DNA from 4 places in the Mangrovibacillus sp. Mu-81 genome. Region 3 is predicted to be linked to each of the others. Evidence: riboswitches for the same ligand, from Rfam matches in the RefSeq annotation. Region 3 holds a riboswitch; each other region holds the start of a gene.

What was found. Region 3 has a riboswitch for thiamine pyrophosphate ahead of tenA (thiaminase II). Riboswitches for the same ligand answer to the same signal wherever they lie in the genome.
Region 1: linked by a shared signal. The riboswitch ahead of thiC (phosphomethylpyrimidine synthase ThiC) and the one ahead of tenA (thiaminase II) in region 3 are both predicted to bind thiamine pyrophosphate.
Region 2: linked by a shared signal. The riboswitch ahead of thiT (energy-coupled thiamine transporter ThiT) and the one ahead of tenA (thiaminase II) in region 3 are both predicted to bind thiamine pyrophosphate.
Region 4: linked by a shared signal. The riboswitch ahead of V6B33_RS21485 (ABC transporter substrate-binding protein) and the one ahead of tenA (thiaminase II) in region 3 are both predicted to bind thiamine pyrophosphate.

The regions. Positions count from the first base shown of each region.
Region 1 is NZ_JBAJHU010000003.1:651,683-659,209, reverse strand. It holds gene V6B33_RS10360 (S8 family peptidase) at 1-985, shown strand, start outside; gene V6B33_RS10355 (hypothetical protein) at 1,059-1,343, opposite strand; TPP riboswitch at 1,445-1,559, shown strand; gene thiC (phosphomethylpyrimidine synthase ThiC) at 1,699-3,483, shown strand; gene V6B33_RS10345 (serine protease) at 3,507-3,674, shown strand; gene V6B33_RS10335 (M4 family metallopeptidase) at 4,301-5,929, shown strand; gene V6B33_RS10330 (SulP family inorganic anion transporter) at 5,979-7,460, opposite strand.
Region 2 is NZ_JBAJHU010000006.1:77,078-84,604, reverse strand. It holds gene V6B33_RS13795 (beta-propeller domain-containing protein) at 1-1,039, opposite strand, end outside; gene V6B33_RS13790 (threonine/serine exporter family protein) at 1,202-1,657, opposite strand; gene V6B33_RS13785 (threonine/serine exporter family protein) at 1,720-2,469, opposite strand; gene thiT (energy-coupled thiamine transporter ThiT) at 2,673-3,269, opposite strand; TPP riboswitch at 3,341-3,445, opposite strand; gene V6B33_RS13775 (hypothetical protein) at 3,532-3,831, opposite strand; gene V6B33_RS13770 (DL-endopeptidase inhibitor IseA family protein) at 3,953-5,134, opposite strand; gene V6B33_RS13765 (RNA polymerase sigma factor) at 5,115-5,654, opposite strand; gene V6B33_RS13760 (thioredoxin family protein) at 5,869-6,195, opposite strand; gene V6B33_RS13755 (general stress protein) at 6,346-6,669, shown strand; gene V6B33_RS13750 (histidine phosphatase family protein) at 6,731-7,273, opposite strand; gene V6B33_RS13745 (ZIP family metal transporter) at 7,474-7,527, opposite strand, start outside.
Region 3 is NZ_JBAJHU010000007.1:84,543-92,069, reverse strand. It holds gene V6B33_RS14885 (hypothetical protein) at 150-347, shown strand; gene V6B33_RS14880 (sensor histidine kinase) at 474-1,610, shown strand; gene V6B33_RS14875 (response regulator transcription factor) at 1,607-2,206, shown strand; TPP riboswitch at 2,264-2,372, shown strand; gene tenA (thiaminase II) at 2,492-3,196, shown strand; gene V6B33_RS14865 (ECF transporter S component) at 3,197-3,781, shown strand; gene V6B33_RS14860 (ABC transporter ATP-binding protein) at 3,787-5,223, shown strand; gene V6B33_RS14855 (energy-coupling factor transporter transmembrane component T family protein) at 5,220-6,023, shown strand; gene V6B33_RS14850 (thiamine phosphate synthase) at 6,039-6,644, shown strand; gene thiO (glycine oxidase ThiO) at 6,651-7,527, shown strand, end outside.
Region 4 is NZ_JBAJHU010000020.1:22,117-29,643, reverse strand. It holds gene V6B33_RS21510 (SLC13 family permease) at 1-1,415, shown strand, start outside; gene V6B33_RS21505 (hypothetical protein) at 1,732-2,061, shown strand; gene V6B33_RS21500 (Fur-regulated basic protein FbpA) at 2,243-2,431, shown strand; gene V6B33_RS21495 (aldo/keto reductase) at 2,491-3,393, opposite strand; gene V6B33_RS21490 (phosphotransferase enzyme family protein) at 3,482-4,381, shown strand; TPP riboswitch at 4,463-4,573, shown strand; gene V6B33_RS21485 (ABC transporter substrate-binding protein) at 4,691-5,671, shown strand; gene V6B33_RS21480 (thiamine-binding protein) at 5,683-5,973, shown strand; gene V6B33_RS21475 (ABC transporter permease) at 5,970-6,731, shown strand; gene V6B33_RS21470 (ABC transporter ATP-binding protein) at 6,734-7,471, shown strand.

The sequences.
Region 1 (7,527 bases), on a different contig from region 3:
TGCCACAGAAATTCAAGACACAGATGCAGTCAAGTCACCTTACAAAGTCCTTAAGGTCGGGAATGTGGAGGCTGCGGTCAAAGCTTTAAATAAAAATCCTAATGTAGAATACGCTGAACCCAACTATAAACTTGCTTCTACCTGGACTCCGAATGACTACTATTATCAAGGCTATCAATACGGTCCCCAAAACACTTACACCAATTATGCCTGGGATTACACCAAAGGCAGCAGCGGCCAGGAAATAGCAGTACTTGATACGGGAGTGGATTATAATCACCCCGATCTTGACGGTAAAACCATCCGCGGTTATGACTTTGTCGACAATGATTACTACCCGATGGATCTGAATGGCCATGGTACACATGTAGCAGGTACTGCTGCTGCTGAAACAAATAACAGTACAGGAATTGCTGGAATGGCTCCCAATACTAGAATTCTTGCAGTCCGGGTCCTGGATGCAAGTGGGAACGGTTCATTAACAGACATTGCTGATGGTATACGTTATGCGGCCGACCAGGGTGCGGAGGTCATCAATCTTTCCCTGGGTTGTGATTGCTCAACGACTACATTGGAAAATGCGGTTAACTATGCATGGAACAAAGGAAGTGTAGTCATTGCTGCAGCTGGAAATGACGGGGTCTCAACTACATTTGAACCGGCTTCATATTCAAATGTAATTGCAGTAGGTGCCGTGGACAGTTCTGATCGCAGAGCTTCATTCTCAAATTACGGTTCATGGGTAGATGTGTCTGCCCCGGGTGTTGACATTGCTGCAACCGTACCAAATAACGGATACGCGTACATGTCAGGGACATCAATGGCTTCCCCGCACGTTGCAGGATTAGCGGGGCTTCTTGCAAGTCAGGGACGCAGCAATAGCCAAATCCGCCAGGCAATCGAACAGACTGCCGATTATGTAAGTGGAACTGGTACTTACACTCAACATGGCAGAATCAATTCATATGATGCGGTAAGATACTGATCTGAATTTGGAAAATCCCTCCTGCCAATCAGGCTGTGAGGGATTTTTTTATTTTATAATCTCACCTGAAGCATTATGAAGATGCTTCGAATCCTGATACTCCTGCATTCGTGATCACTCTGCATGCCCCATATTTCTTTTCGGCCTTCCCTGCAACTGTTCCGACAGTGTCCATCAAGTCATTGAAAGCAGATTGACCTCCTTCTTCCATTGTAGTTAAAGATGGGAAGTGTTTCTTAGGGATGGCTACAATATTTACTCTGTAATAAGAGAAATTCGGATTAAGGAAACCAAATAAAAATACCAACTTCTTAAATAATGAACTGTATCCAGAATAGGAAATTTCTAAAATGTCCACTATTCGGGATAAAGTTCCCTTTTAAAAGATCGTTTTTTATATTTTTTTTAATGTTCCTTTTATTTTACTTAAGACTCATGTATACTAAAACCAAATTAAATAGAAATAACTAGGGGAGTCCAATAAGTTGGGCTGAGAGAGAAACACGTTAAAGTTTCTTGACCCTTTGGACCTGATCTAGATCATACTAGCGTGGGGAAGTTAGAAAAAATAATCATGTATTGAATAAACTTCTACATACAAAAGCCGGTCCATCCTTTTTGGATTCGGCTTTTTTTATTTAATTCATTTCTTTAATCCTCTTTTATTGTTCTAGATCCCGTCCTTTAATTTTAAAAAGGGAGAGATTTATTCTATGTCAACAACTTCATTAAACGAAAAAAAAATTTCCATCATGTCTAGTTTTTCAGGTAGTAAAAAAGTTTATGTTGAAGGCTCAAGACCCGATATCAAGGTACCAATGCGTGAAATTGAACTAAGTCCTACAACTGGTGCCTTTGGTGAAGAAGAAAATCCGCCATTTCGTGTCTATGATACAAGCGGACCATATACGGATTCTAATTATTCAGTTGATATTACAAAAGGTCTTCCTCCTTTTCGAAGCACATGGATTCATGAACGAGGGGATGTTGAGGAATATGAAGGAAGAGAAATTAAGGCTGAAGACAATGGATATAGGGATGAAAATGATCCTCGTGCTAATCATAATGTGTTCCCTGGTCTAAAGCGTAAACCATTACGTGCAAAAAAAGGGAGAAATGTCACACAGCTTCATTATGCAAGAATGGGCATCATCACTCCCGAGATGGAATTTATCGCATTAAGGGAAAATATGAAATCTGAATTTGTGCGTGAAGAAGTTGCAAGAGGACGAGCAATTATTCCTTCTAATATCAATCATCCTGAGGCAGAGCCAATGATCATAGGACGTAATTTCCATGTTAAAATCAACGCAAATATTGGGAATTCTGCTGTTTCATCCTCCATCGAAGAAGAAGTCGAAAAAATGACTTGGGCCACACGTTGGGGTGCTGATAATATTATGGACCTATCAACAGGGAAAAACATTCATACAACAAGGGAATGGATTATTCGCAATTCAGCTGTTCCTGTAGGAACCGTTCCTATCTATCAAGCACTTGAAAAAGTTAATGGAGTTGCCGAAGACCTTACATGGGAGGTTTACCGTGATACTTTGATTGAGCAAGCCGAGCAAGGCGTAGATTACTTCACAATTCATGCTGGTGTTCTTTTGCGATATGTTCCGTTAACAGCAAAACGTTTAACAGGTATTGTATCCCGAGGCGGCTCTATTATGTCACAATGGTGTCTTCACCACCACAAAGAAAGCTTTTTATATACTCATTTTGAAGAAATCTGTGAGATTATGAAAACTTATGATGTTGCATTCTCTTTAGGGGATGGTCTGCGTCCCGGTTCAATTGCCGATGCCAATGATGAAGCACAATTTGCGGAATTAGAAACTCTTGGAGAACTAACACAAATTGCTTGGAAGCATGATGTACAGGTAATGGTTGAAGGTCCAGGCCACGTACCTATGCACCTTATTAAAGAAAACATGGATAAACAACTTGAGGTTTGTAAGGAAGCTCCTTTCTACACTCTAGGGCCACTTACAACTGACATAGCTCCTGGCTATGATCATATTACATCTGCGATTGGTGCAGCCATGATTGGTTGGTTTGGTACGGCTATGCTTTGTTATGTAACACCAAAAGAACATTTAGGATTACCAAACCGGGATGATGTACGTGAAGGTGTAATAACTTATAAAATAGCTGCACATGCTGCTGATTTAGCGAAAGGCCATCCAGGAGCACACAAAAGAGATGATGCCTTATCTAAAGCTCGTTTCGAATTCCGTTGGAGAGATCAGTTTAATTTATCATTGGATCCTGAACGCGCTTTAGAATATCATGATGAGACGTTACCTGCAGAAGGTGCAAAAACAGCACATTTTTGCTCAATGTGTGGACCGAAATTTTGTAGCATGAGGATCTCTCAAGATATTCGTAACTACGCGAAAGAAAAAAAGCTTGATACAAAAGAAGCAATAGAAAAAGGAATGAAGGAAAAAGCTGAAGAGTTTAAGGAATCTGGTGGTAAACTATATCAATAACTCTTGCTGTTAGGAGGTTTACGTTGAAGATCCAAATAATTGAAGAGGAGATCAATCAATTAAAAACTCACCTTGCTTTTTTGGAAAAAAGCTTAAAAGAGATTCAACAAAATTGTGATCATCATTTTAAAGGGAATCAATATTATGAAACTTGTATCAAGTGTAATAAGGTAATTGTTTTATACTATTAGCAGTGTAAAGCTACCCTGCCCTAATACTACCTCAGTATCTGGTACACTTTTCATCTAACTAAAGCAGTTGAATATCAAAAACGGACAGGTAGTTTTAATGAAGACTTATTACTTCATATCTCACCTTAGGCTGGAACATATTAACTTACCATTTTAATCCAGAGAAAGTCGTCTCATTAGATCTCTAAGACTACTGAAAATTTCTTAGCGTTGTAAAAAACGGGGGATCGTCTTGAAAATGGACTTAGCGTTGTCAATCCGCATTTTCCTGACGGTACCCCAATAAGAGTGGTATGTTAATAGAACAATGTATTTTTAGTTTCAAAAACAATCTTCACTTCAGTCTTTCCACTCAATACTTCATCACAGTAAAAATCATTCGTCAATCTGACCACTCCCTATTAGATTATTCCCTTCTATCAATTTTTACATATTTATCCAGTTTAAACCCTGAATTTTCTTTTGCCGATTATGCCTCTATTTCATGAAAATTTTCCTGATTCTCTTCGAATATACTCTATTTTTTCTACTCATATAGACCCTGTTTTTCTCAATACCCAGAGACTCGATAGAATGATACGATTTTATTGACAGAATTTTTAGAAATAAAAACAGGAGGAGATCATGTGAAGAAGAAAAAGTTAGCAGGTATTGGTTTGTCGGTTGGTTTGTTGACGGGGATGATTGGAACCGGTAATGCGGCTGCACAACCACAATCAACTATTCAATGGAACCAAAAAGCAGGGACACCGGAGTTTGTTAAAGGAGCCCTTTCTGCTCCATCTAAAGGAAAGGCTGAATCCATTGTACTTTCTTATTTGGAAAATAACCGGAAAACATTTAAGTTGTCTGCCGAAGAGGCAAATGAACAATTCAAGGTTTTATCCGTGGAAAAGGACGAACTGGGGCTCACAGTCGTCCGCTTTCAGCAAATGTATAAAGGTGTCCCTGTCTGGGGGTCCACTCAATCAGCTGTAGTAAAAGAAGATGGTGTCATTCAGGCCTTCTCAGGTACTGTCGTTGCCGACTTAGATAAGAAAAGCTTAAAGGCAGGCAAAAAAGTGAATGCGAATAAAGCACTTAAAATCGCTAAAAAGGATTTAGGGCTCGACCCTATCCTGGAGAAAAAGGTAAAGCCAGAACTTGTTATTTATACTGATGGTGATTCTGCCAAATACGCTTACTTCATTAACTTGAATTTCCTTCAGCCCGAACCGGGCAATTGGAATTACTTCATTGACACCAAAACCGGTGAAGTCCTCAATAAATATAATGACATGCACGAAGTAAACGGAACTAATCAAGTAGGTACAGGCAAAGGTGTGCTTGGTGACACTAAGTCACTGAACACTACTCTATCCAATGGATCCTATTATCTTCAGGATAATACGAGAGGAGGAGGAATCTACACATATAATATGAATAACCGAACGTTCTTCCCTCAATTTTTCCTGCCAGGAACACTTTGGAAGGATAGCGATAATGTATTGAATGCTTCCTACGATGCGGCTGCTGTAGATGCACATCACTATGCTGGTGAAACATATGATTTTTATAAAGAAAAATTCAATCGGAATTCTTATGACAACAATGGAGCTGAACTTGTATCTTCCGTCCATTACAGCAGCGGTTACAACAATGCATTCTGGAACGGTTCACAAATGGTTTACGGTGATGGGGACGGAACTACATTCGCACCGCTTTCCGGCGGGATAGATGTTGTCGCGCATGAACTGACACATGCCGTTACCAACTTCTCCTCAGACCTGGTCTACCAGAACGAATCAGGTGCCTTGAATGAAGCAATTTCTGATATCTTCGGAACACTTGTGGAATATGAAAAAGGTATCAACCCTGACTTTGAAATTGGAGAAGATATCTACACGCCTGGTACAAGCGGAGATGCCCTCAGGTCCATGAGCGACCCGAGCAAATATGGCGATCCGGATCACTACTCTGTACGTTACACAGGAAGCCAGGATAATGGAGGAGTTCATATCAACTCGGGAATCATCAACAAGCAAGCTTATCTTCTTAGTGAAGGTGGAACTTTCTACGGAGTGTCCGTACAAGGTATCGGACGTGAGAAGCTTGGTGACATCTACTATCGCATGAATACTGTTTACCTCACTTCTTCTTCTACTTTCAGCCAGGCCAGGGCAGCTGCTGTCCAGGCGGCAACAGACCTTTATGGAAGCGGATCCACTGAAGTGAATGCAGTAAATCTTTCATTTGATGCAGTAGGAATCTATTAATCTTTTAAAAAACCAGCAGAGAATTATCTCTGCTGGTTTTTTTGATCTATTAATGATTTACAACTTTATCAAGACCACCCGGCTTATTATGAATAGCCAGTTTATCCATTAATTTATTGCTTTCTGCGTTTAGTCCAGTCAAGTTTACCTTAACACCGTTCTGGTGGTATTTCAGCACGATTTTATCAATCGCACCTACAGCAGAATCATCCCATAAATGAGTATTCGTCAAATCCAATGTAACTTCTTTTACGTCTTCTGTAAAATCAAAACTCTCAACAAACTCAGTGACAGATGCAAAGAAAAGCTGTCCGGATACCCGGTATACTTTCTTATGAGTTTGTTCTGACGCCATTGTCGTAATTTTGACTTTTGAGATTTTAGAGGCAAAGAATACAGCACTCAAGATGATACCCACCAGGACACCTTTTGATAAGTCATGCGTGAATAAGACAGTAATGACTGTAGCAAGCATAACCATCGTATCAGTGATAGGTGTTTTATGAAGACTTTTAACAGATCCCCAGTCAAATGTACCGATAGATACCATAATCATGACACCCACTAAAGCTGCCATCGGAATTTGTACCAAGAAGTCATTCAGTAGAAGAATCAGAATCATCAAGAAGGTTCCGGCCACAAACGCTGAAAGCCTTCCTCTGCCACCAGACTTAACATTGATTACAGATTGTCCGATCATTGCACATCCAGCCATACCGCCGAAAAATCCTGATACAATATTGGCAATCCCTTGTCCCTTAGCTTCTTTATTCTTATCACTCGTCGTGTCCGTCATATCATCTACAATAGAAGCAGTAAGCAATGACTCGACAAGACCAACGATTGCTATTGAAAGAGAATATGGGAAGATGATTTGCAATGTTTCAAAGTTAAACGGGATATCCGGAATTAAGAAGAGAGGTAATGCCTGAGTCAAATCACCCATATCTCCCACCGTGCGAACACCACTTCCAGTCATTACAGCAAATATTGTCACTGCAATAATTGCAACTAAAGGTGATGGAACAGCTTTAGTAAAGCGAGGCAAGATATAAATAATTGCTAAAGCAGCAGCCACCATCGCATACATTATCCATGTTTCACCAACAAAGTGAGGTAATTGGGATGTGAAAATCAATATTGCAAGTGCGTTAACAAAACCGACCATCACAGAGCGTGGAACAAATTTCATCAAGCGTCCCAATTTCAAAACACCCATAACAATTTGGATGACTCCTGTTAAGATGGTTGCAGCTAACAAATACTGAAGTCCATGATCTGCAACCAACGTAACCATCACAAGGGCGGTCGCACCCGTCGCTGCAGAAATCATCCCCGGACGTCCACCGACAAATGCTATGACAACTGCAATACAGAATGATGCGTACAACCCGACCATCGGATCTACTCCGGCAATGATCGAAAATGCAATCGCTTCTGGAATCAATGCCATCGCTACGACCATCCCTGCAAGGATGTCTCCGCGGATATTTCCAAACCATTCATATTTAATTTTTGAAGATAAATTCATAATGCACCTCTTTTATTGTTTTGTCTTGACTTTCAACTCTCATGAAAGTCGGGGCCGTTTTACACAA
Region 2 (7,527 bases), on a different contig from region 3:
GGCTGTCTTTCACCCTCGGTCTTAAATCAATCTTTGGATTTTTGTCGGCAAGCCAATAATCTGGATATAAATTGGATACAAAATAAAGAGTGTCATTTATCTTTCTGGAGGTCACATAATGTCCCTCAACCTCCACTGTCCTTAACAAGGTTGGTTTATCTTTATTGGAGATGTCATAAATCATCACCGTTGAAGAACCATTCATCGGACGGGGCATGATTTTCTCAGCAGCCCCCTTCCCTTCCTGGGACCAGCTGTCCCCTATAACAGCAATCTTGTCTTCACCCATAAATAAATGCCGCGGCTGGACGTCATGATCAAATGGGATTGAGGAAACGACTTTCATGTCCCCGGCAGGTACAGCTTTTGTAATGACCAGATTCTGATTCATCACTTGATAAATGTAGGTCCCATCGGTTTTAACGATATCCCCTTCGTCTACACCTTGAACCTGATTGTTCGTTTCGGAGTGGCTGGAACTGGAACTTTCAGCATCACCTGCAGCTTTATCTTCTGCGGATTCTGAAGCTTCCTGCCGAAACAACTGAAATTCCGAATCCTCCCTATTCATCCTTTCTCTCTTTAATATGGTCTGAAAATAGTTTGCAAGCTCTATCTGTGAGGAAAAGGAAGGCAGCTCTTCCGTGACGGTAAATATCAGGTTTGTATCTCCCCCGAATGCAAAGCCCCATTTCGTTTTCACTTCAGGAGAAATCGAAAGGGTGAACTGCCGGGGTTCTCCAGGATAACCTTCGGGTGGCGGATGGATGGTAAGAGTTTTACGATTTTCACTCAGTTCGTATGAAACATCCACCTCATTTCCTTCCGAATCTTTCACCATAACATTCTTGCTATTAATCGTGTCCTTTTTTACCGGATCAGTAAATTGCAGACTCCATTCATTATCCTGCATCACGACCAGACTGCCATCCACACTTCCCTCTGCCATGACGGCAGGTTTCTGCTGGTAAAAGAGAAACAATAAGGCTGCCGCGACCAGCACCACCCCTGCAAGGATCATAAGATACGGCTTTTTCATAGGATTGACCCACCTTTTTATTCTATTTCTCCATTAGACGGTGGTGGTGGAAGAAAGTTACAGTCCATCTGTCTATTTCACCCCCGCAGCAGGATCAGTCCTCGAAAATATTAAACCTAATAAAAAAAACAGACCCCGCTTCCAAGGTCCGTCTCATCAGCGTCAACGCATGCGGCGTGCACCTGCATTGAGTCTGGCATTTCGTATAATTTGATTGATGACTTCAGAGAAGATGAGCCCGATGGCGATTGCGCCCGATATCATGAAAGATTTTGCAGCAAGATTGATTGCTGCGTTATAGTCGTTCTGAACAAAATTCCGCATCGCATCATAAGCAAGTCCACCCGGTACGAGCGGGATAATTCCGGCTACACTGAAAATGATGACAGGCGTTTTATACATCTTGGCAAACACCTGACTGATGACCGCGACGACAAATGAAGCCAGAAGGGTTGCCAGAACGGCATCCATATCATTCAGGTACATGATCATATAAATGATCCAGCCAAGCATCCCGACGATTCCACACTTGAATAATGACTGCCTTGGCGCATTAAAGATGATGCCAAAAGCAGCTGCCGCGATGAAGCTTGTCATTAAATGCTCAAGGATTACCATTTCCAATTCTCCCTTCTGTTTAGATGGATTTGCGTCCCCCTCGTCTACAAGGCAGACGCTTATTAAAGAATCATAAATACAACTGCTATACCGGTGCCGATGGCAAATGCAGTCAGGAATGCCTCTGCTCCTTTGGAAAGCCCTGAGACAAGATGACCGGCCATCAGATCGCGCACCGCGTTTGTGATGAGAAGTCCAGGCACCAGCGGCATGACTGATCCAATGATGATCTTATCCAGTTCCTGTCCGGCTCCGACATAGACGAAACCAAAGGAAAGTATTCCGATGATGAAAGAAGCGAGAAACTCTGCAAAGAATTTGATGGGAACGAACCGATGTAAATAGATGACACTCATATATCCGGCACCCCCGGTAATAAATGCAGGTATGAAATCTTCCCATACCCCCAGAAACATGATGAGAAAACACCCGCTTGCAATGGAAGCAGCGAGGACTTGAACAAGGAACGGGTAGGAGTGATCCTCACCCTCCAATATCTCCAGTTCACTGTATGCTTCCTCAATCGTCAGTTGACCGGAACTGATTTTACGAGATATCCCATTGACCAGCGTCACTTTCTCAAGATCTGTCGAGCGCTCATTAATACGGATCAATTTCGTCTTTGTCGGTTCATCGGTTTCAATAGAAAAGATGATTCCTGTCGGAGTCACATAACTGTGCGACTCCTTTATCCCATAGGAAGCCGCGATCCGCATCATCGTATCCTCCACCCGATACGTCTCTGCACCGCTCTGCAGCATAATTTTACCGGCAAGCAGACAAACCTCCATTATATCGTACCTTCTTATCATTTTTGCTTCCAAAAGAATCTCTCCATACACCTGTCTTTTTTTGAATAGGTATAGTTTATCGGAAAAGCATCCTTATAAGCAATGAGGACTGTGAATTAATTTGGATTAGCGGATGTCTGGCCATTTTCGTGATCGGAAACGATCGATTTACTTGATAAAAAAATGAACCGAACCCCAGAGGGACCGGTTCACTTTCAATGCTATTATGAAGCTTTACGTTCCAGACTATCCACTGACACACCCTGTCTGATCAGACGAGGAGCGGTCGCAAGCAAGAAAATCAGAACAATGGAACACAACAAAGCCGATCCGAGCATCGTCACCCCGTTTGCAAAAAGCGAGAACAGAACTGGGGACATGCCGTCCGGTGCATACTCTTTAAAGAAGATGAAGCCTGCAATGAAATGCCAGAAATAGCGTGCTGCACTTCCGACAACCGTTGCTGCAACTACCCATATATATAGTTTGCGTTTCGTTTCCGCACGCAATGATTGCTGAATGCGGCGGAAAAAGAGACCTGCAAACCCAATGAAAGTGAACGCAATAAAGTATTCGATGATCATTTGAACAGGCGTGACGATCCAGGCGTTGCCAAGTGCAACCTGCAATACCCCCCAAACAAATCCAGCCAACAGACTTGCTTTAAAGCCTCTTCTGAATGCCAGGATGAAGATCGGCACCATCGAGAAGGAAATCGAAATGCTTGGAGAAAGATCGATAGACGGCAGCAAATCAAGAATGATTGCAAAGGCAGCCATTAACGAAGCCTCTATCAACACGACTAGACTTAAAGATTTCATAAAAAAATCTCCCCTTTATTTCCTAAACGAAACCATAAGGGAGAGACAGTAACGATAAACAGGCACAACAGCCTATCCATCGTCCACATTCCTACGCTAGTACTAACTAACAGGTTCGAAGGGTCAGAACAGGCAGTGCCGTTCACTCTCAGCATATCGCTCCCCTTGTGGTCACGTTTATTTAATTTGAATTCAATGAGTATTATACATTAATAGATAAAAGATTAAAAGATTTTGCGGACAGGAAAATGAAGAAATGAAATCAGGGACTTTCATTAAGTGGATCGTGCAGGATGATGACCGGCATTGATTTAGGGGCAACCATGAAACCATAGACTCTGCCGTCTTTATCCTTGTAAGCAACGGAATAATCTCCGAATTGCGGAGAAAACTCCACGTCCTGGTATTTCAGGTCGAGATGGTTGTACTTCAAGCCAACATATAATTTGGTGGCAATCCGCGCTGTCAGGTGCTGAACAATCGTCATCTGATTTGCTGCAATAAATAATAGAAGGGCTGCAATCGTCAAAATCACTTTATTCGCTCTGGACAACCTAAACATGATTCCTCTCCTTCCCCGGAAAAATAAATGTGAATATTGCGTATACTATTTATTATATACCTATTCATTGGGACATGACAAAAGAGCTACTTTTTTTCAGCAGCTCTTTTTCAGAAAGGTTCTATTGAATAGGCATATATCCTACACTCCAGTAGCCATCATCATCTTTGACCATTTGGAAACCCATTTTCCCTTCTCCGCCATTATCGAATCTTACATAACCGTGGATGTCATCCTTTTGAATGAACTCTCCTTCTTCAATTCCTTTATAAGTGTGCAAAACATTCTCCTTTGTATCAGGTGGAAATGACGCCTGCTCTTCTTTCGTCCATCCAATGTATTCAGGACGGTCTGTATACATTTCATAGAGAAGGTCCTGTCTTTTATCAAGCGAAGCCTGAACATAGATTTTAGCAATACTGACCGGGTCCATGTTTTTCAAGTGGGCTTCAGTTGGATCATCAGAGAATACTTGATATACTGCCCTTTCTTCATCGGTCAAGGAGAAGTCGGAGGAAACCGGCTGCTTGGAATCACTTGGTATTTCTGCACTTGAAGGTGGGGAGAACGGCATTAATCCATTAATCTTCCAGCCGTCAACATAGCTTAATGAAATATCGAAAATCTCTGTATCCTTCTCTCCATTTTCAACAGGTACTTCAAAGGTGACATAGGTGTTCCCTTTTGGATCGACAATCTTTACTGCTGCCGCATCCTGCCATAAATAACTTCCTGAAAAATTCTCATCCGGCTGTGCAAGCCGCCCGTCGATTTCTACAAAAGAGTGCATTTCCATTATCTGCTCAGCAACTTCTTTCGTGAATGTTTCCATCAAAAACCCCATGACTTTTTCTTGAGTATCAAAGTCTGCTTCTAAATAACGATATTGTTCATCATTATGTGCGAAGGTCCCGTCCATTTCCCCTCCTCCGCTGTTAACCACTACAGAATAATGGGCAAATGCCCGTCCCAGCAGCTGTACGGCCGATTCCTCATTCAGCTCTGCCTGCGGTGCTGCTTTATCCTCCGGCACAGGTTCCACTGTCTCTGGCTGCTCCTGCACACCTCGGCTGCTCAATGATCGATCATCATCACTCATAAGATATTCAATGGCAAAATAACCACCGATCAATACAAGCAAAATCGTTACAACATTCGGGACCCATCCCCTGAATGATCGTTTGTCTTTCATTTTCTCCTGAAACAGCTTATTTTTCAGTTCATCTTTATATGCTTTCCTTCCATTGAGTCCGGGTCTGTTTTTTAAGGGCTGAAGAAATTGATCATCTGATTTTCCGCTCATGTATAACCCCTCCTTCACCTAAGCTGCCTAGCTGTTCTTTCAATAATTTAACCGCTCGATGATAAGCCACTTTCACTTTTGATTCTTTCCAATTCAAAATGTCAGCCGTTTCTTTGACGGAATACTCTTTCAGTCCCCTCAGGATGACAACATTTCTGTAATCCGGCTTTAACGTAAAGAGTGCCCTTTGTATCACCTCCCACTCTTCTTTCCCTTCAATGAGTTGTTGAGGATTGCCCTCCTCGCTTCTCATTACATCTGCTATTGTTTCAGGAAGTAAGGATATCCATTTCCGTTTCCGGTAGTGATCGATCGCAGTCCTTTTCGCTATGGAAATGATCCATGTTTTAACGGAAGATTTATGATTAAAAAGAGGGTAGCTTTTAAACACTCTGATGAATGCTTCCTGCGTCAGATCCTCTGCTTCGTTTTGGCTGTTCGTGAAAAACAATAGATACTGATAGACGTCTTGAAAGTACTTTTCATAAAGCAGTTCTAATTGACCCGGGTCTTCTCTCAATGCCTTCCCCCCTTTTACTGTATATATTAGTCGATTCCATGGTGAAATTGGTTTCATTTTCCTTATTTTTTATTTTTCAGCACAAAAATAGAGCCGCCTGTAAGGAAGCCCCTTGGTACATAATGATTCCATCCTGTTTCAACCCTTTAAACAAATGTTTAACTTCATCAACCCTTGCTGCATCAGGCTTCCAGAATCTTAAACAAACGTTTGTTTAAGATTCGAACATAGTTGCCAGCCTGGACAGACCATGGTTTAATTCATCAATCGGAACGAATCGTGCTTTTCTCAACATTTCCTTTCCTTCAATAAATACAATCAGCACGGGCACCGTAAAGATCGAGTACTCTCCGGCGATTTCAGGTATTGCCTCTGCATCGGCATGAATGGACACAATCCCGGGGTATCCCTTCAACACCTCTTCAACCTGCGGCAATAAAGCATGACAAACCGAACAATTTGGTCTTGAGATATATAAAAGGACCATTCTTTCGGTTTCTACAGTGTATTTAATGGATTCCAAAGTATGAAATTCTTTCATTTCTCTGCCCTTCCTTTCCTGCATGAACTGATTATCGTTATGTATTCCCTTTTTGCCATTCATAAATCCTGTTTTAGCCGGCAATGTTTAGTATCAACATAAGCCGGGAAAAGAAAGATTGTAGTACAAAAGATATTGGAGGAGATTCATATGAAACCGACTGTTAAAGAATTCTATAATGATAATGAATTAATTTCAGAAGTGGAAAAATTATCTTCTCAAGGTATAGACAAAAAGAATCTTTATGTATTATCGCACGATGATGACCGCACGGAACGAGTAGCCGATAATGCAAATGCAAATGAAATCGGTGCGAAGGAAACGGGCATCGGTACGGCACTGGGAAACATGATTCTCAGCAAAGGCGACGAATTGCGCAATCAATTACAGGAGATGGGCTTTTCTAAAGAGGAAGCCGATCAGTACGAGGAAAAGCTGGATGAAGGCAAAATATTATTACTGGTTCAGAACTAGTATTTAGCAAAAGCTGCGAAGTTGAATCAAACAGATATAAAGGATGATCCGAATCACCGGGTCACCCTTTTTTATTTTCAAAAATATAGACCACTCCATTATGCGGTCTCTTAAATGACGGGCCGGAAAATCCGCGCCTGATCAATGCCTTCCTCATAAACATCATCACCCCGCCGTGTCCGACAATCAACACGTCCTCACCTTCTGAAATGACTCTATCTGCGATTATGTCTATTTTCTCCAGCACCTCCCGCTTACTTCCAGACTGAGATGGATGATTGAACCACCATGCCAGCCGGATGGCAAGTAAATGAATGAACAAAGGAATTCTCATTGGGGGTGGAAAGAGCGGTGACAGCGGAATTTCCCTTAATTCATCCAGAAAGAAAATGTCACCATCGTACACTCTTTGCGCAGTCACTCGAGCTCTCTGCATACTGCTGGAATAACACGCTTTCCATTCAATGCCGCCAAGGTCGACCTCGTTTTCCTCCACATCAGAAGCTTCATACTCTTCTACCCATTGCATTAATTCCTCAGAGGACACGATCGAATTCGGATAGCCTCTCTTCACTTTAAAATGACGGACAAGTCCAATTTTCATAGCTTACTCCTTTAGGTCTGTTAATAGGTTATCTATGTACATTCTATAGTTTTCCAGGTTTTTCCTTTGTTTTAGGAAATGGACCGTGGATTGATTTCATAGTAGATTGCCGCTGACAGTTTAGAATCTTTCTTTCAATTTGGACACTAAATAAGAGGCATGCACCTCAACCCATGCATGCCTCTTGAAAATTCCAACTCCTATCCCAAAGAAACATCCAGAATCATCATGACCACGAAGCCGGCCATCAGACC
Region 3 (7,527 bases):
TCATATAGACAGGATGCTTTTTAAGTCTGTATTTCTGAACTAAACTCTTGTCCTTAAAGGTATATACCATATTGATAGAGCGTGATATAATCGAGATAGAATAATGCTAGCATGCGCTAGCACTTGAAACTTGGAGGGTGTAACAGTATATGAGTACCGGCAATAGGATTCAGTTGAATGTGAGGATTGAAAAAGAAACAGCTCAGCAATTAGATGAAATTGTAGAATATTATCAGGAAAAGACGAAAATAGGCAGAATATACAAGGGTGATGTTTTGACAGATATCATCAAAAAATCCCATGAACTGATGTTGAAACAAATCGCCATCCAGAACAGGAAGTACTAATCGGATAAATTCAATAAAATGTGTAAACTGTGACATGATAGTGTACGGTATACGCTTTTTATCATAAGTTTAGTAACTGATAAAATATCAAAACTTTTTACATAAAAAGAGGGTTTGATCGTGCAATTGCCTAATAAATTCATTAAAATTCAAAAAAGCTCTGGCATTTCGCCTTATATATGGAGTATCATCAGCATTCTCCCTTTTTACTTTATCTTTCAATCTTCATCAACGATTGAAATTATTGTAGGGATCACGCTGACCATTTTGTTTTTCATCTTTTTGAGGCTTGCCTTCCTTTCCAGAGAGTGGCCGGTTTATTTATGGACATCCATTTTAATCGCCATATCCATCACGATGACAATTCAGTTTAATTTTATTTATTTCGCTTTTTACATTGCTTACTACAACGGTAATATAAAAAACCGGATTGCGTTCTTGACGCTGTATATCATCCACCTGGTGCTCACAACCGCCTCGATCAATTATAAGTTTGTAGAGCAGGAAGATTTATTCCTTTCTCAAATACCGTTTATCTTGATCATTTGGATCAGTGTCATCCTGCTTCCATTTAATATTTACAATCGGAACAAACAAGGTTGGCTGGAAGAAAAGCTGGAAGATGCGAATAAAAGAATCTCAGAACTTGTCAAACAAGAAGAAAGACAGCGTATCGCACGTGACTTGCATGATACATTAGGTCAAAAGCTGTCTCTTATCGGGTTGAAAAGTGACTTGGCGAGAAAGTTGGTCTATAAAGACCCGGAACAAGCTAAAACGGAGTTGAAAGATGTGCAGCAAACTGCCAGAACCGCATTGTCAGAGGTGCGGACGATGGTCTCCCAAATGAGGGGAATCCGTTTAGAAGACGAAATTGTAAGGATCAAGCAAATTCTTGCAGCAGCAGAAATCGAACTGATAATAGATGACACGTCCAATATACCGGATACCTCACTCTTTCTTGAAAACATATTAAGCATGTGCTTAAAAGAAGCGGTCACAAACGTCGTAAAGCACAGCGGGGCCACTACATGTGAGATTACCGTTGAGGAACATGATAACGAGTTAACAATCAAAGTGAAGGATGATGGCATAGGTGTTCAGAAAGATCAAGATTTATCTAAAGGAAGCGGACTGCGAGGCATGGAAGAACGCCTTGATTTTGTCAATGGGACGCTTGAAATCATATCTGATCATGGTACCTCTTTGATCATGAGAGTTCCTAAGGTTATCAAACAGATCGACAGGGAGGGAATGAAGTGATTCGCATTGTGATTGCAGAGGATCAAAGAATGATGTTGGGAGCATTAGGCTCCCTGCTTGATTTAGAGGATGATCTGGAGGTCGTCGGAAAGGCAGGTAATGGGGAAGAAGCCATCTCATTAGTCCGCAGTCTCCATCCCGATATTTGTATAATGGATATCGAAATGCCCGAGAAGACAGGTCTCGAGGCGGCTGAAGAATTGAAAGGGGAAGGATGCAAAGTCATTATCCTTACTACCTTTGCGCGTTCAGGTTATTTTCAACGGGCTTTAAAAGCGGGGGTCAAAGGCTATTTGTTAAAGGACAGCCCGAGTGAAGAGCTGGCAAGCTCAATCCGGCTTGTGATGGAAGGGAAAAGAATCTATGCCCCTGAACTGATGGATGATATGTACAGTGAAGAAAATCCTTTGACAGATCGGGAAAAAGAAGTTCTTGAACTAGTCGCAGATGGAAAAAACACAAAAGAAATCGCAGATGAACTCCAGCTCAAAACAGGTACTGTCCGAAACTATATTTCAACGATTCTGGACAAACTTGAAGTGAAGAATCGGATCGAAGCGATCACTCACTCAAAAGAAAAAGGCTGGTTCAAATAAAGCTTGACAAGATAAAATTACATGATACGATAACAACGAAATCAAAAATTATAAATGACGATCCACTAGGGGTGCCTTTTGAAAAGGCTGAGATTAAAGTGTAACTTTAAGACCCTTTGAACCTGATCTGGTTGGGACCAGCGTAGGGAAGTGGTGTTTGAAGAGACCATATACACTTTTTCATGTATTGCCTTTTCAAGCCACTTTCTGTTCGCTATTTGCGTAATGGAAAGTGGCTTTTTCTATTCCCCGTTGTTGGGTCGTCGGGAAAAGGAGAGAGAAATGATGACATTTTCAAAGAAGTTGCGGGAAGATGTGAACGAAATTTGGGAAGCGAGCTTTAATCATCCGTTTGTTAAAGGGATAGGTGACGGTACACTCCCGCTCGAGAAATTTCGTTATTACGTGCTCCAGGATGCCTACTATTTATCGCATTTTTCGAGGATGCAGGCGTTTGGTGCAGCTGTTGCACCAGACTTACATACGACGTCCAGAATGGCTGCCCACGCACAAGGTACGAATGAAGCCGAATTATCGCTGCATGAAAGCTTTTCAATCCGGCTCGGTATCACAGAAGAAGAAAAGGATCTGTTTCAGCCGTCTCCAACCGCTTATGCCTACACCTCCCATATGTACCGTGCAGCTCAATTCGGGGGATTCGGAGATATTATAGCAGCCATTTTACCATGCTATTGGCTCTACCATGAAGTCGGTGAGCACTTGAAGTTGTGTTCGCCGGATGAACCGATTTACCGTGAATGGATCAGCGCTTACGGCGGAGAGTGGTTCGGGGAATTGGTGAAAGAACAAATTAATCGATTGGATGAGATCGCAGAGAAAGCAGGCGACGATGAGAAGGCAAGGATGAAAGAGCTTTTTACATTAAGCAGCATATATGAGCTTCAATTTTGGGAGATGGCATATTCCCTTGAAAAATGGCCTTTTGAGAATCATTTATTTAAAAAAATCACAGGAAAGCCGGTGAGATGAATGATGAAGTTAAAACTGACTGACATTCTGGTCACTGTCGTCATTTCAATCGGGTTTGGAGTCATTTATAAGGTTTGGGGTCCGGTATACAGCATGATGAAACCGTTCGGACTTCATGCTGATCAGCTTATTTACGGTATGTGGTTTATGGCGGCTACGGTGGCTTTCCTGATCATCCGCAAGCCTGGTGCTGCGCTGCTGGCCGAGATCGCAGCTTCATCGGGAGAGTTTCTGATGGGCTCGGAATGGGGGCTTGAGGTCCTTCTGTTTGGTATTGTGCAGGGACTATTTGCGGAAGCGATATTCTTTGCGACAAGATACAAACGATACAGCCTCCCAATTGTAAGTCTTGCCGCCATTATGTCTGCATTTGGTTCGATCATGATGGATATGTTCAAAGGATACATTGGCGACCTCGCCACTTGGAATCTGCTCCTGTTTCTGGGCGCGAGATTACTTGGTTCAGTACTGATTGCAGGAGCAGGGGCATTCTATCTGGTGAAAGCGTTGGAACGGACTGGAGTGACTAACCTTGTCAGACCGGCAGCCCAAGAAGACTATGAAGCTCTAGATAGACAGGTGTGAATGGAATGAAGATTGATAAGCTGAGATTGAAATTTCCAGGTGAATCGGAATTCATATTCAAGGATCTTTCACTTTCGATCGATAAAGGTGAAAAGGTTTTGCTGCTTGGTCCTTCAGGGTGCGGGAAGTCTACACTGCTCAATGTAATGGCGGGACTGATACCGAATGCATATGAAGTTCCGATGAAAGTATCCTCCATTTCACGGCCATCTTCCTGGGGATATGTTTTTCAAGATCCTGATGCCCAGTTCTGTATGCCGTATGTGGATGAAGAGATTGCATTTGTACTTGAAAACCTGAATGTTCCCAGAGAACAGATGAATGAAAGAATTCAGGAACTGCTGAAGAAAGTCGGGTTAGAACTGAAGGAAGTACATACGAGCATACAGCAGCTGTCAGGAGGGATGAAACAAAGACTCGCCATTGCTGCTGTTCTTGCTCTTGAACCCGATGTACTTTTTCTTGATGAGCCGACTGCATTGGTGGATGAGAATGGATCAATGGATATATGGGAAACGCTCAAGGCTGTCGGTACGGATAAAACAGTGGTAATCGTCGAGCACAAGTTAGATCACGTACTGGATCTGGTAGACCGGATCATCCTATTCGATAAGTATGGTGAAATCATTGCAGATGGTCGAAAAGAAGAGATATTGCGATCCTACAAACAAACTCTAAAGGACCACGGAGTGTGGTATCCGGGTGCTTGGCGTGAGTACATTGCTTCACGTTCATCGCAACAAGATGAGTCACATGGTGAAAAGATTCTCGAAATCGAAGAATTTAAAGGATATCTGCAGAAAAGACCCAAAATAACCGTTGATAACGCTTCAGTGAGGAAAGGTGAATGGATCACGATCCTTGGCAAAAATGGTGCCGGAAAGTCCACCCTGCTTCATGGTTTGATGCAATTTATCAACACGACGGGAAGATACGAACTTTTCGGGAGGAGGATTGACAGAAAGAAAACGCCTGAAGGATGCACGTTCGTTTTTCAGAATCCTGAGTTTCAATTTGTCACTCATTCCGTCTATGAAGAAGTAGCTTACAGCTTGAAGAGGAAAGAAATAAGCGGAGAAACGGTGAGCTTGAAAGTCAACGAAGTGTTAAAACGGTTTAACCTCGTCGATCATCAACATCAGCATCCTTATCAATTATCCATGGGACAAAAAAGGCGGCTGAGTGTGGCAGCTTCGATCATGAAGAGTCAGGATATCATATTACTGGATGAGCCTACATTCGGACAAGATGCTTCGAATACGTTCCGTTTACTCGAGATGCTGAAGGAACTGCAGCTTCAAGGTTCTGCCATTTTGCTGGTGACCCATGATCAACACATTGCCCGTACTTTTTCAAACAGAATATGGACGATTCAAGATGGTCATTTACTGAAAGATGAGTTGTGTGAGGAAATGATTGATGAGAGGGAGGGGATTATTTGAGGATGGAAGTTGTGTCAAAGCAGACCTGGATGCATTACATTAATCCGAGCTTCAAATTGATCATCATGGTTCTCCTGTTTATCGTAATCCTGACCATCCATCAATTGAATCTGTTAGTGTACTTGACCGCTTTCTCCCTTTTGCTGTTCTGGCTTAGCTCTGGACATAGCGTGAAAGTGAAAACCCTGCTTTTGCTCCCCTTTATCCTCGTGTTTGCATCGACTGCGGTTTCAATGATTCTCTTTGGGAAGGGAGATGTCATCTGGGTGAAGTGGGGCATCATTCAAATCTCGGAGGAAAGCTTTTATCGAGGAGTACACATCGGATTCAGGGCGTTTATTTTTGGAGTGCTTGGGTTGTTATTCACACTTTCTACCAGGCCGGTACTGCTTTTTTATTCTCTGATGCAGCAGCTTAGGCTGAAACCTAAATATGCATACAGCTTCATGGCAGGTTTCCGTATGCTTCCGATTATTGCCGAAGAATTCGTGACTATACGATTTGCACTGAAAATAAGGGGGGGGGGAAACAAGAAGGGGATCAGAGGTTTGTTTTTTACATTCAGGAATTACGCACTCCCGCTTCTGGCACAAAGCATCAGGAGAGCTCATCGAGTAGCTGTTGCGATGGAAGCTAAGGGTTTTTCAGGCAACGGGAAGAGGACCTATTATTATCGAATCGGATTCTCAAAGTATGACAGTGTGTTTTTGATCGTCATGATCGCAATCGCGATGATCAGTTACACTGCTGCAGATTCATTCCCGATTTTCCCAATCCGTGATGTGCGTTATATGAAGTAAAAGGAGGTCATTTATATGCAAAGGCAGCTTCACGCTGTTACAAGCGGGAAACAAAGCAGGGATGAGACATTCCGTATTGCTTTGGCTATTCAACCATACATCGATTACTTCCACATCAGAGAGAAAAGGTGGAGCGCTTTTCAAATCAAATCATTCATACTGGATTTAGTGAAAGCCGGGATGCCGGCGGAAAAAATTCTTGTGAATGACAGAGTCGATATTGCCGCAGTGGCGGGGGCTGGAGGGGTTCAGCTGGCACATCATAGTATAGGTGTATCAGAGGTTAAGAGACATTTTCCGACTCTGATGATTGGGGCTTCTGTTCATTCGAGGGAAGAAGCAGTCCCCCTGAGGGAGAAAGGAGCAGATTTTCTTCTGTATGGAAATGTGTTTGCTACATCTTCCAAGGAAGGTAAGCCCGGGATCGGATCGCCTAGGGTGAAGGATCTGGTGAAAGCAGTTGATCTGCCGGTCATCGCCATCGGTGGCATCAAGCCCGTAAATGTGCAGGAAATCAACTCGACCGGGGCTGCCGGAATTGCTGTTTTATCGGGGATTTTCCTTTCGCAGGAACCGGCATGCGCCGCGAAAAGGTACCGACAGGAGCTCGATAGGAGGTGAAGAAAGTTGAACGTACATTATGATGCGATCATTATTGGTGCAGGAGTGATAGGCTGTTCGATAGCTTATCAACTTGCCAAACGAAATAAGAAAGTACTCATTGTTGAAAGGAGCAAAATAGGAAATAAAGCTTCGACTGCTGCAGCGGGGATGCTTGGCGTTCATACGGAATTGGGTGAGGACGCAGGATTGCTGCAGGCTTGCTTGAAGAGCCGGGATATGTTTCCGGCACTATCGGATGAAGTAAAAGAAATAACCGGAATTGACTTCGAGTTGAGCCAAAACGGAATGATCAAACTTGCATTCTCAGAATCAGATGTACTTGCATCACAGCGTTTGTTATCCCTAAGTAAAGATGTAGAGTGGCTGACAGAGAGAGAGGTTTCCTTGTTGGAACCGAGCGTGTCAAGGAATATTGGGGGCCTGTATGCAAATAAAGACGGCAATGTGCACGCCGGGAAGTTTACTCTCGCATTGGCAAAATCCGCAATAAGACTCGGCTCCGAACTTAAGGAATACACCCCGCTATTGAGTTTCATACTTGAACACGGCGTGTGCAAAGGAATAAGAACGCATGAAGGAACGTATTACGCAAATGAGGTCATCGTCGCAGGAGGTGCCTGGAGCGGACAAATATTGAAACATGCAGGATTCAGCACCGCCGATTATCCGGTGAAGGGTGAATGTTTCTCCGTCATGCTTGAACGTCCGATTATCAATCGGACGATTTTCACTAATGGCTGCTATCTTGTTCCAAAGCGAGGAGACCGGCTTTTGGTGGGGGCGACCGAACACCCTCACACGTTTGATGAATCGACTTCAGTTGAAGGGATAAACATATTATTGAATAAAGCCATTAAAATACTTCCGGACCTTGCAAATG
Region 4 (7,527 bases), on a different contig from region 3:
TCATTCTGCTCTTCTTTTCACCGCAAGGGTTATCTCAAGAGGGGGTTGCTGTCCTGGCAGGAACTGTTTGGATAGCCATCTGGTGGATAACCGAAGCCATTCCGATCCCGGCGACGTCCTTATTGCCAGTCATCCTGTTTCCATTGTCAGGTGCCGTGGAATCTTCCGGTGTTACTTCTGCCTATGGAGACAGTACGATTTTTCTATTTATGGGAGGATTCATCATTGCGATTGCAATGGAAAAGTGGAATTTACATAAGCGCATAGCCATGAACATCATTTTGCTGATTGGAACAAGTACAGAACGAATTGTGCTCGGGTTTATGCTTGCGACCGGATTCTTGTCTATGTGGATCTCGAACACGGCAACAGCGATGATGATGCTTCCGATCGGCACGGCTGTCATTTATCAGGTGAATCAAAGTTTAGATCGAGAGGGGGCTGTGCGTACCGGGCATTTCAGTAAAGTCATTATGCTCGGGATTGCGTATAGTGCCTCGATCGGTGGTCTTGGGACACTGATCGGAACTCCGCCTAATACCATTTTTGCAGCTGTTGTGGAACAAATCTATGGAATTGATTTTTCATTTGCAAAATGGATGCTCTTTGGTGTGCCGATTGCCGTCATCCTTTTATTTACGACGTGGTGGTACTTAATAAAGGTTGCATTTCCATTAAAAATAAAGGAACTTCCTGGTGGAAGAGAAATCGTGGAGAAAGAGAGCCGCTCTCTCGGAAGGATTACATTTGAAGAGAAGCTTGTTCTTACTGTATTTATCACCACAGCATTCTGCTGGATTTCACGTTCATTCTTGCTTAATCAATGGCTTCCTTCTCTCGATGATACAATTATAGCCATTACAGGAGCTATTGTTTTATTTATCCTTCCCGGGAGAAGGGAAACCCGCCTTTTAAAGTGGGAAGATGCTGTCAAACTGCCTTGGGGGATACTGCTCTTGTTCGGAGGAGGGCTTGCAATTGCTAAAGGGTTCAAAGATACAGGGCTTGCAGAATGGATCGGTAAGCAGTTAACCGTTCTTGAAGGAGTGCCGTTCATCATTATTCTCGTCGCGGTAACGACCTTTGTGATCTTTTTGACGGAAATTACTTCGAATACGGCTACTGCTACCATGATGTTCCCGATAATGGCTGCTCTTGCAGCTGCATTGGGGGTACATCCTTACAGCCTGATGGTCGCTGCCGGGCTTGCCGCTTCATGTGCGTTCATGCTGCCAGTTGCCACTCCTCCAAATGCCGTCGTTTTCGGCTCAGGCTATATCAAAATGGGGGACATGATCAAGGCCGGCCTTTGGATTAATCTTATAAGTATCGTGCTCATCACCCTGCTGATCTATTTCTTCATGGGTCCCATCTGGGGAGTGGACGTCACATCATTTCCTGGTGACTTGAGATGATAGTTTATTAAGCACAGGGTCCAGATTTTCTGAACCCTGTGTTTTTTCACTTATTCCGCTGTAAATCCCCATCCAACGCACCTGGCTCACAAGTGACGACTTGATACTGAAATATGAAGTTCAAGCAAAAGAGAAAGATATTACTTGAAAATGAACCGTTTTGAGTATATCCTTTTAAAGTATCGACATTTCATATCCACTTCCAAATGATGTTAAAAAGGCGATACCATTTGAGTATATCGTTAATAATCAGCGTTCGCTCAATGATGACATCGATGGATGATAGAGCAAGTGATAGTCGGAAAGGAGAACGATTATGGCAGACGTTTTTAATCAGGAGTTTGTTGTAGCTATTATCATGGCCTTTTCTGCTTATATTATTTTAAGAGGAATAGCTATTTTCTTTGGCAAAGCAGGAAAGGGCTATCTGGAAAATATTGAAACACCAAAGAAACTGTATTTGCAATTGATCGGTGTTTATTATGTAGTTTCAGGTGTCTTGGGCTTGTTGATTCCAAGTCTTGAATGGAAAACGGAAGATATTTATTTTGCCATTGCTTACTTTGCAATCGGTTCAGTCGTTTTCTGGGTTGGTCTTGATTTCTTCATTAAGCGAGACAAGAAAAAGCAGCTTCAGCAGAATTAAAATGAATTGCCCAGGTGCGTCCACCTGGGCTTTTTTTGTATTGATAAGTGTTCCGAACCCATTTCTATCAGGAGAAAGGACCGAATTGACTATGTTGTATTTTCCGCATACTGGAAATGAAGCGGGAAATGGTTTAACATCATCCTGTTTTGGGGTATATCCCAAATTGGAGGGATAAAAAATGCTGCACCAAGAAAGTAAATCAACGATTGAGAATTCACCAGAAATGAAAAAAGACTTTTACATTCAACAGCTGTTGAGAATAGGTGTATATAAATATTTCGGCAAACAGCTTTATGAGTTGTCGATGACTGAACTTCAGGAAGTTTACATCGAATATTATGTGAGCAATACTGATTTAATAAGCTAAAAAAGACGAGCCTCTAAGCGGGATCGTCTTTTTTAGTGGATTCATCCTGACATTGATCTTTAAGGAACTTCATGTCCCATCGAACTGTGCAGTATTTCAAACCATTGATCATGATTCAATGTTAATGATTGAGAATCAATGGCCGTTTGAATTCGGTCTTTTTTACCAGAGCCTACAATCGGCATAATACTGGCGGGATGATTCAACAGCCATGCATAAAGTACGGAATCGATTCCTTCAGCGCCGATTTCTCCCTGGATTTTTTCAAGCGTTGTACGGAGGCGTACAGCTTTATCGTCCTGAGAAGTGAAAATATTACCGCCAGCAAGCGGTGACCAGGCCATGGGTGCAATCCTGTTTTCCTGACAGAGATTCAGGGTTCCGTCTTCAATATTTTCAAGATTATAAGCTGATAATTCAATCTGGTTCGTCACCAAGGGGTATGGCAGATGGGATTGAAGCATATTCCATTGATGGTCCTTGAAATTTGAAACCCCGAAATGAAGGACTTTTCCTTCCTCTTTTAACTGCGTAAATGCTTCTGCGACCTCTTCACCATTCATAAATGGATCGGGACGGTGAATGAGCAATACATCGATGTAGTCAGTACGTAAATTTTTTAACGATTGCTCCACTGAAGACAAAATGTGTTTTTTACTTGTATTGTAATGATGTGTTCGGTGCTGAGGGCGATTTGGTGATGGAAGAACGATGCCGCATTTCGTGACAATCTCCATCTTTTCTCTAAGGGAGGGGGCAAGCGAAAGAGCATCTCCGAAAATGTCTTCGCATGTGTAAGACCCATAGATATCGGCATGATCGAATGTGGTGATACCCTGAGCCAGATTATATTGAATCAGTGACAATGTCTCTTCCTTCGATTGGTTCCACTCGGAAAGCCTCCATAAACCATGAATGATGCGGGAGAAGGATAAATCTTTACTTATTGTGATTCGTTCCATATCTACAACCTCTTTTCTTAATTTGTATGGTGTCTGCTTAATCAGTCATACTAAAGTGTATCTTACTATGCGGGGGAAGGAATATAAAATGATAACCCTTTTATCGGACTGGGGTCTTGAAAATGCCCATATTCTCAGCCGTCATACAAACGCCTTGAAGGTGTCCGCCGGAAACTGCACCTATTATTTAAAGCGAAGGAAACAAACCTGCAATTTTGAACGCTGGGAAGAATTCCGGATTTCTCAATACATAGTGGAGAACGGCCTGCTTGCAGAAACTCCGTTGCTGACAAAAAATGGGGTTCCTTTCATCGTCAAGGATGATTCTTACTATTCGCTATATGCGTCTTTAAATGGTGTTTCATTTCAACATCTTAACACGATCACACTCGATCAATGCTTTTTACTTGGTCAATATCTGGGAAGCCTTCATCAAGGCTTGTTGACATACCCTGTAAAGGATCATATAGCTGTATGGGATGTTTTTGAACATATGAAAGACTGGCTCTCTATAGATCATTCAGAATTGAATGAATGGGCTGTGAAGGTGTACACGCAGCTCATCCCTGCAGAAGCGTTATATGCCCAATTGCCGCATCAGCTTATACATAGCGATGTTCATCTGGGCAATTTTGTATGGGGTGAAAATAAGATCATCGGGTTGGTGGATTTGGAACGGATCAGACGATCGCCCCGTATTGCAGACGTTGGTTATTTCATTACGGTCCTGTTAAGAAATATGTATACTGAAGGGAGAACAGGTGACCTTTTTAACAAAATAAATCGGTTTCTCAAAGGATATTCATGGAGGCAGATAGTTGATGAGAAAGAAATCCTTTCTTTATATCCGTTGTGCATGGTTTTCCTTCTCCAATATACACTTTTTTACTCCTCCCGAGGATTCGTTACGGAAGCTTCCAGTATAAAGAGAATGATCGGTAACTTATCAGGCAGGAAGGAATTTATGAAGTCATTGACGGATCTTTAGGAGATTTGTTCAATAACTGTTGAATTGTTACGCTTTCTATGGCAAAGTAAAAGTGTAAATAACGTTTATCTAATTACATATCTGGAAATGTAGGGGGACCGGTGCTGCCGGTTGAGAGTGTATCCATTCAGATACTGACCCTTGGAACCTGAACTGGCTGATACCAGCGTAGGAAACATATTCTTAAACATCGATGATGATTTAATAATGCGTCCTGGGCTAAGCCCGGGGCGTTTTTTTATTTCACATTTTTTCGGTCTAAATGTGAAAAATTAAACGTTAGCTTATACATCAGGAGGAGGAACGGGAATGAAGAAATTAATCGTCCTTATTTTCGCAGTAATGGTACTGACAGCATGCGGCGGTGGTGAATCGAAAGAAGAGCAAGATGAGTTGAAGAAGGTCTCGGTCGTCCTGGATTGGACACCGAACACGAATCATACCGGACTTTATGTGGCAAAAGCAAAAGGCTATTTTAAAGACAAAGGACTTGAGGTTGAAATCCTTAAGCCCGGAGAGGCCGGGGCTGATCAGCTGGTGGCATCAGGAAAAGCCGAATTTGGAGTTGGCTATCAGGAAGGCGTGACACAGGCACGCGTGAAGGATGTCCCGATTGTATCAATTGCTGCTGTCATCCAGCATAATACATCAGGATTTGCATCTCCGAAGGAAAAAGGTATTACCTCTCCAACAGATTTTGAAGGAAAAAAATATGGAGGATGGGGTTCCCCTGTTGAAAAAGCAGTCATGGGCTCCATAATGAATCAGCAGGACGCTGATGTTGAAAAAGTCAATTTTGTTAATATTGGCGATACAGATTTTTTTACAGCAGTGAAAAGAGATGTGGACTTTGCATGGATCTTCTATGGGTGGACTGGTATTGAAGCAGAGCTTCGCGGTGAAGAGCTGAATATGTTATATGTAAAAGATTACTCAGAAAAGCTTGATTATTATACTCCTGTCCTGACCACGAATGAAAAAATGATTGAAAATGATCCTGATACCGTCCAAGCTTTCCTTGCGGCTGCTTCGAAAGGGTACGAACTAGCCATTGATCAACCAGAGGAAGCAGCTCAAATCCTTCTTGATGCTGAGCCCGATTTGGATAAAGAGTTAGTGATGAAGAGTCAAAAGTGGCTTGCCCCAAGATATCAGGATGATGCAGATCGGTGGGGAGAGCAGAAGCTGGAGGTTTGGGAGAACTACGCAGACTGGATGTATGAAAATCAATTATTGGACAAAAAACTAGAAAGTAAAAAAGCGTTCACAAACGACTTTTTACCAAAATAGAGGTGAGAAAAATGGGCGAATCACTTGTAAGTATTCAAATCATTCCCAAGACCAAAAATGGGGAAGATGTCATCCCATATGTTGATGAAGCAATTTCAATCATTCAGGATTCAGGAATCAAATATGAGGTACATCCGCTGGAAACGACGATGGAGGGGAATTTGGAGCATCTCTTCGATATCATCCGGCGAATGAATGAGCGGATGATTGAAATGGGCAGTAAAAATGTCATTTCTCAAATAAAAGTCCTTTATCAGCCTGACGGGATCCATATGGACGATCTGACGGGGAAATATAAATGACAACGGTTATTCGCAAAGGATGGAGACCTGTCTTGGTCCTCATCCTTTTTTTCGTTTCATGGCAGGTTGCAACCGCATTTCTCTCCATCCCTTCATGGTTGATCCCGTCTCCCGTTGAAATCGTGAAAGAAGGAATACATTCGTGGAATGCGTTCAGCGGACACCTTACATCAACAATCCTCCTAAGTGTATGCGGATTTATTATTGGCTCCATGATAGGACTGGCAACTGCTCTGATCTTACATCTATTGCCAAAAGTGAAACAGGCCCTCTATCCACTCTTGATACTGTCTCAGAATATCCCGATCATCGTCCTTGCCCCGCTGCTCGTCGTATGGTTCGGATTCGGACTCTTGCCTAAGGTCATCGTGATTACTTTAGTCTGCTTCTTCCCGGTATCAGTTTCGGCAATGGATGGATTCAGACAGACAAATGAAGAGTACATTCACTATATGAAAATGGCTGGAGCAACTAAAATGCAGCTTTTCCGAAAGGTGGAGTGGCCGCACGCCCTGCCGTCGGTTTTCTCTGGACTCAAGATTTCGTCGACCTACAGTGTGATGGGTGCTGTTATTTCTGAATGGCTTGGTGCACAAAAAGGGATAGGGGTTTATATGACCCTTGCTTCTTCTTCGTTTCGGACAGATCGGGTTTTTGTGGCTATTTTCATGATTATGATACTCAGTTTACTCTTTTTTTGCATAATCGTCTTACTGGAAAGGACGGTGGTTAAGTGGAATCGGAAGGAGTGGAAATAAAGATGACATCACTATCGATTAATAATCTTTCGAAATCATTTGATGGGGAGATGATCTTGGATCATCTTTCCTTCAGTGTGGATGAAGGTGAATTTGTTACGATTCTGGGTCCATCGGGCAGCGGGAAGAGTACGTTGTTTCATCTGATAGGGGGACTGTTTGCCCCAGATAAAGGGGAGATCAAATTAAACGGACTATCGATTACCGGAAAGCAGGGCTCAATTGCCTATATGCCCCAAAGCCCCTCTCTATTACCGTGGCGTACGGTGATTGAAAATGTGCTGTTAGGTCAGGAACTGTCCGGAAAAACAGACAGGAAGAAGGCAATGCGAATGATTGAGCGTACCGGCTTGGAAGGATATGAGCAGGCATATCCCTCCCAATTGTCGGGGGGGATGAAGCAGCGTGCTGCATTCATTCGTGCATTGGTGAGTCCGCAATCATTCCTTTGTCTGGATGAACCATTTTCAGCACTGGATGAATTTACACGTCTTGATATGCAGAAATGGCTGTTGTCCATTTGGGAAGAAGATCGGAGTTCCGTCTTATTCGTTACACATAATATCGATGAAGCCCTGTTTCTATCGGATCGTATCATTGTATTATCCAACAAGCCTGCAAGAGTGCAGCGGGAATTTACGGTTCCGTTTCCACGTCCCAGACAACAGGATATCCTTTTGTCTGAAGAATTCTTATCGTGGAAAAAGGAAATCTTTGAAGAATTATCCTATTTTGCATAGTACTTCTCGTGCGGCATAAAACATCTTTTACCATCATAATTCATCACCTTCTGACA